Regions from separate parts of the Dorea sp. BIOML-A1 genome, predicted to be linked through region 1. Evidence: riboswitches for the same ligand, from Rfam matches in the RefSeq annotation. Region 1 holds a riboswitch; the other holds the start of a gene.
What was found. Region 1 has a riboswitch for thiamine pyrophosphate ahead of thiW (energy coupling factor transporter S component ThiW). Riboswitches for the same ligand answer to the same signal wherever they lie in the genome.

Region 1 (3,180 bases):
TTGGCGATGTCGGCAGCATGGGCAGCAATCTTGGAAGCAATGATCCCCTGTTTTACGTCATCTACATTAGGAAGCGCCAGATGTTCTGCAGGTGTTACATAACATAAGAATGCAGCACCATTCATAGCAGCAACTGCACCACCGATAGCGGATGTGATGTGATCGTAACCTGGAGCAATATCCGTAACAAGAGGGCCAAGTACATAGAACGGAGCACCCATGCAGATACTCTGCTGTACTTTCATGTTGGCAGCAACCTGATCAAGCGGTACATGTCCCGGTCCTTCTACCATTACCTGTACATTGTGGTCCCATGCACGTTTTGTAAGTTCTCCAAGACGCACCAGTTCTTCAATCTGGCATACATCGGTAGCATCAGCCAGACATCCAGGGCGGCATGCATCACCAAGGGAGATAGTAACATCATATTCTTCGCAGATATCAAGAATCTCATCATAGTGTTCGTAGAAAGGATTTTCTTCTCCGGTCATACACATCCATGCAAATACAAGACTTCCGCCACGGCTTACAATATTCATTTTACGTTTGTGTTTTTTTATCTGTTCAATCGTTTTACGTGTAATTCCGCAGTGAAGTGTGACAAAGTCCACACCATCTTCTGCGTGAAGACGGACAACGTCGATGAAGTCCTGCGCAGTCAGAGTTGCAAGATCTCTCTGATAGTGGATGACACTGTCGTATACAGGAACAGTACCGATCATAGCAGGACATTCATGTGTCAGTTTCTGGCGGAATGGCTGTGTGTTACCGTGGCTCGATAAATCCATGATGGCTTCAGCACCAAGATTTACAGCGCTCATAACTTTTTCCATTTCAATATTGTAATCCTTACAGTCGCGGGATACACCAAGGTTTACATTGATCTTGGTACGGAGCATGCTTCCGACACCCTCCGGATCAAGGCTGGTGTGATTCTTGTTGGCACAGATTGCAACCTTGCCTTCAGCAACAAGTTTCATAAGTGCTTCTGTTGTCATGTTTTCTTTTTTTGCTACAATCTCAATTTCAGGAGTGACAATTCCTTTTCTTGCAGCATCCATCTGTGTTGTGTAATTTCTCATGTGTTTGCCTCCGTTAAAAAATTAAATATAAGGTTATAATGCGTCAGCAAAAACACACAGATTTCGATGCAGGAAAACATTTCTCTACACAGATCTGAGGTTCATAAAAGAACTATGAAATTACTGACGCCTATATCAGATGGGAAATCTGATACTTGTGTATGCGGTACAAGGTGGTGTCCCCAATGTACCGTTTCTAAACAACTCTTAACGAGTCGTTTTTATCATAGCCATTACGCCGCTTTTGTTCAGCGCTGTAATCAGCAGAAATGCAAGAATGCTTCCTGCAATAGTAGAAATCAGAAATGGAACTACATAGACGAAGATTCCGGCAGGAGTGATTCCCATAATATATACTGCAACAGGATAAGCAGCCAGGCCGCCAAGAATTCCTGTGCCGAGTGCCTCTGCAAGACAAGTCAGGCTGAGCTTGTGGCAAATGGAGTATACAAGTCCACAGCAAAGTGCTCCAACCATACTTCCGGGAAAAGCCATCATGCTGCCAAGACCAAACAGATTTCGTAACAGGCTGGCACAGAATGCAATTCCTACACTGTACCAGGGCCCTAATGTGACTGCTGCCAGGATATTAATAATATGCTGTACAGGTGCACATTTACTGCCTGCAACCGGAAAGCTTAAGAAACTTCCGACAATGGCAAGAGCCGTAAATACACCGGCAAGAGCCAGTCGTCTTGTCCGTGAAGAGTCTGATGATAGAGTTGTGTGTGTCATAAATAAACATTCCTTTCATAAAAAATACCCTTCATTCATAAAGCAGATGGAGGGTACAAAAAGTAAAAAAAGAAGAGATGCGGGGGCATCTCTGTCAAATCAATACATGGTATGAATCCCTCCGTTGGCATTATCCAAATCAGGTAAAGGGTCGAAACGGAATTACGCTTCCTCTCAGCCGGTTTTCTCCAGCTCCCCCTGTTAATATGAACTTTGTTCACGGATTATTATAGCGTAGTCAATATCAGATAGCAAGAGAGAATGAGAAATTTTATATACATGTGATAGAAAATTATGGTAATATATAGAAAGATGTTGTAAATGAATATGTTGCTTTAAAGCACAGATGTGTGAACTGGAGGCTCAGAAGAATGAGAGAGAATAATTTGGCAAGGTTTATAAAAGCACAGGATTCTGATTATAAGACGGCTCTTGCAGAAATCAAGAGCGGACATAAGAGAAACTGCTGGATGTGGTATATTTTCCCACAGATACAGGGACTTGGCAGTAGTGGTACTGCAATGTACTACGCTATTGAGAACTATGAAGAAGCAAAGGAATATATAGAAAATCCGGTAACAGGTGCGCATTTAAGAGAAATCTCAGAAACACTGCTTTCACTGGAATCGAACGATGCTACGCAGGTGATGGGATGGCCGGATGATTTGAAACTCCGTTCTTCCATGACATTATTTGCACTGGCAACGAAGGAGAATGAGGTGTTCTTAAAAGTTCTGGATAAATTTTATGATAATCAGCCGGATGCACAGACGGTAGATATTTTGGATATGGGATATCTGGTAATGAAAATTGATGAACCGGATTTTGGATGTGAAGGAAGACCGGACGGGGTAGAACCAATGGCTAAAGTAACCCTTCTGAAGCTGAAAAGTGAAGAAGAGATCCAGTTAGAGATTCCGGATGCAGAACTTTACCGGAAAGAGATTGTTGAGGGGAGCGAAGTTGCAGTCAGTCCGGACGGAGTCATGATTAAGATGTAAACAGATCAGGGAGCCGTTTCAGAAGACGATAAGTAAATAAGACGGGTAATAATAAGTAATAAAGGGGAGTTTCAGGTGAAAGACAGAGACGAGAAAAAAGAGACCAAGAAGAAAAGAAAAGAAGAGAAAGAAGAACTGACCGGTATGGCGGCTGTATGGGATTATCTGAAAACATTTCTGATCATATTCTGTGTTGTATTTGCAATGAACAAACTGGTGTATATCAATGCCGTGATTCCGTCGGAATCCATGCAGGATACGATCATGAAGGGGGACCGTGTACTGGGAAACCGTCTGGCATATATAAAGGATAACCCGGAGAGATATGACATTGTAATCTTCAAATATCCAGATGATCCGTC
Region 2 (3,180 bases), on a different contig from region 1:
TCCGGAAGGAGATATTTCGAATCTCTTACCACTTCCACTTTGACGAAATTTCCACATCCGACTTCTCTGGAAAGTCTGGCAATACGTACCGCTTCTTCTGCATTTCTGGCTCCTGATGTATTCGGAAGAAGTGTCACATCTTCCGGAATATAATCCAAAATATTTGCCAGACCGCCTTCATTTGCACGACGGAGTGCCAGTGTGATAATCTGTGCCCCTGCTTTTTCCACACATGCTTTCACCAAATCCAGTGAAAATTTTCCTGAACCAAGTATAAAACGGGACGTAAATTCTTTTCCTCCAAGGGTAAATGTATCCGCTTTCTTTATTTCTGTGTTGTCCATAATCCAATCCTTCTTTCTTATTATTTGTCTTTTCTATATGTTTTTTACACATCTTCTTCCCCAAGAATCAGACGTGTGATCATATTTGCTTCATGCGCTGCACAGATGGCCACTCTCGGTGCCATCAGGCCATTTCCATACGTTGGTGCCGTCTCGCGGTCTCCGCACAGGTAAAAGTTCTTCATTAACTTCTGTGTGCGAATCGTATTACTGCTTCCGTATCCTGCCATACCGGTTGCCGATACCAGTTTCTTTTCCGGAAAATGTTCCAGTATTCCATTTACCAGCATTGCTTTCGCTTCTGGATTATCGAATGCTTCACACACAATCGGTTCGTCACAAAATAATTTCGTAAGATTTTCTTCTGTGACTTTTACGCAATCTGTATCGATATCCAGATATGGATTGATCTTTAACAATAATGATTTCAGCGCATCTGTCTTATACATCCCGATATGCTCCATAAAATACTGCTGCCGGTTCAGATTCGTGATATCCACCACATCAAAATCAATCAAATGCAGATGGCCGACTCCGATTCTTGCAAGTGCATATGCCACGTTTGATCCCAATCCGCCAAGCCCGGCGATTGCAACCCTCCCCGCTGACAGAAGTTTCTGTTTCTCCGGAGAATGTCTCTCATTTAATGCTGCCACAATCTCCTCTTTACTAAGTACTTTTTCTTTCTTTGTATTCTCCGTCATATTTTCTAATCCGGCTTCTTCCATGAATGTTAGCCTCCTCCCACGAATGTCACAACTTCCAGACGGTCGCCGTCTTTTAACATGGTATCGGAATAGCTGTATTTCGGAAGAATATCTCCATTTAACTCTACAGCGATTCTTTTTACCTGATACTGATTCTGTTCCAGATATTCTGCAACCGTCGTATCCTCTGTCAAATTAATTTCTTTTCCATTTACGATAATCATGCGTTCTCCTTTCCCGGATCATACTTTCAAAAGTACTTGTCAGATAAAAAAGAGTTCACGAAGTAAATACACCCGTGGTGGTGCACCCCTTCGTGAACTCCCGTTCACTCTCAACTTATCCGATATTCTATTGTTCCTGATTTACGTCACATAGCAACAAAAAAGAGAGATACCAACTAAATGCATCTCTCCTAAAATCTACGTTATACATTCCTACGTTGGCATTATCCAAATCAGGTATATGGGTCGAAGTTCTTAACTTCCTCTCAGCCTGTACACAAGCTCCCCGTGTTTTATCTACATGTTTAAGTATAGAAACACCTGCACGAAATGTCAACTCATTTTTTCTGATTTCTGACTTTTTTTCGAAACAACTATTTTTATTCATTCTATTTATTATCAAAAGTAATATTCCGTACCATATTTCTGTTAATCAGCTGTGTTCCCTTCTTGGTATCAACCTTTACCCACTGTATATCTGCGTCCATGAGTTTTCCTTTGATTGCTCCTACTTCGTTGAACAGACTTACCGTACAATCTTTTCCCATATACTGATCTAACATTGAACCATCCATATCTTCTTCCATCCTTTCTCCATTTACGATCGTGATTACATTATTTGCCGCCTGTACTGCCATCACTGTAACCATATTCAGGTTATTAATCGCTACCATCGTTGCAACATCCATGTAGTCCACCTCCATCTTTTTTGCAGGTCTTGTTATCAGTATATCATACTTCCAGATGATAGAACGATTTTTATTGTCTCCATAACGAATTGTGCGTTTATGGCATCATACCTTCTGTTCTGATAAATTCCAGAAATTTTCCTGCCACCGGTGACAGACTCTTCTCCCAGCAAGCCCGATTTCGATCAGCTCTGCCGGTACAAGTTTCCGGTGGCATACACCCTCATAATCCGGCAGACTGTTGATCTGATTCGTAATGCTCACACCCATTCCCGCTGCCGCCATCGCATATGTTGCCTGAATATCCATTGTCGAAAACTGTACATTCGGCTTAATCCCATGCTTATCCAGATAACGTGTTCCATCAATATCTAATCCTGGACATGTTACAATATAGGCTTCCGTCTCTGCAAATTTTGCCGAAAATGTCTTTCTTTTTGCCAGCTTGTGTCCCTCCGGCAATAATGCTTGTACAAGGTACGATCTGCGCTGTAACCCTGTACTTCAGTGCACCCGTTACCGTAAAAGCAATGTTAGGAAATGTCGCTTCCCACCCTGTCATGGCAAAAAGCGGCATCATATACCTGCAACTTATATCATTTTTCTATCCTTTGTGTTATACCGGCGGAACCTTCACCGGTACTTATAACGGACTTTGGAAAATGGTTCTGACGTTAGCCGGAAGTACGCTCCAGATTGCACTTCGCGTAATCTTAACCTGGTTCTTCTTCCCTCATTTCGGGCTGGCAGCCCCTGCCATTGCTACCAGTATCGGCTGGCTTATGGCCAATCTGTTCTGGCTTATCTGTCTGACCAGACTTCGTCGGCAATCTCTTTTACAAGCTTAAGCTTTGCCCACTGTTCTTCTTCTGTCAGCTTATTACCGATCTCGCAGGATGCAAATCCGCACTGCGGGCTTAAGTATAAGCGGTCAAGCGGAACATATTTTGCTGCTTTGTGGATTCTTGCGATTACTTTTTCTTTGTCTTCCAGTTCCGGTGTCTTGGTTGTTATAAGTCCAAGTACGACCTTCTTATCGCCGGATACCTTTGCAAGTGGTGCAAATCCGCCGGATCTCTTGTCGTCATATTCCAGATAATATGCATTTACATTTTCTTCTCCGAATAACAAATCCGCTACGGAATCATATGCTCCGGAACTGAAGAATGTAGAATGATAATTTTCACGGCATACATGTGTATTGATCACCAGATCT

Region 2: another riboswitch for thiamine pyrophosphate. It lies ahead of thiS (sulfur carrier protein ThiS); the one in region 1 lies ahead of thiW (energy coupling factor transporter S component ThiW).

Annotation. Positions count from the first base shown of each region.
Region 1 covers NZ_WWSA01000019.1:53,954-57,133, reverse strand. Annotated here, with positions in the region: gene thiC (phosphomethylpyrimidine synthase ThiC) at 1-1,082, opposite strand, end outside; gene thiW (energy coupling factor transporter S component ThiW) at 1,290-1,817, opposite strand; TPP riboswitch at 1,916-2,026, opposite strand; gene GT508_RS08875 (DUF1810 domain-containing protein) at 2,189-2,818, shown strand; gene lepB (signal peptidase I) at 2,963-3,180, shown strand, end outside.
Region 2 covers NZ_WWSA01000001.1:85,807-88,986, forward strand. Annotated here, with positions in the region: gene GT508_RS00415 (thiazole synthase) at 1-344, opposite strand, end outside; gene thiF (sulfur carrier protein ThiS adenylyltransferase ThiF) at 389-1,072, opposite strand; gene thiS (sulfur carrier protein ThiS) at 1,078-1,275, opposite strand; TPP riboswitch at 1,469-1,574, opposite strand; gene GT508_RS00430 (hypothetical protein) at 1,665-1,964, opposite strand; gene GT508_RS00435 (LysR substrate-binding domain-containing protein) at 2,070-2,426, opposite strand; gene GT508_RS00440 (5-methyltetrahydropteroyltriglutamate--homocysteine S-methyltransferase) at 2,766-3,180, opposite strand, start outside.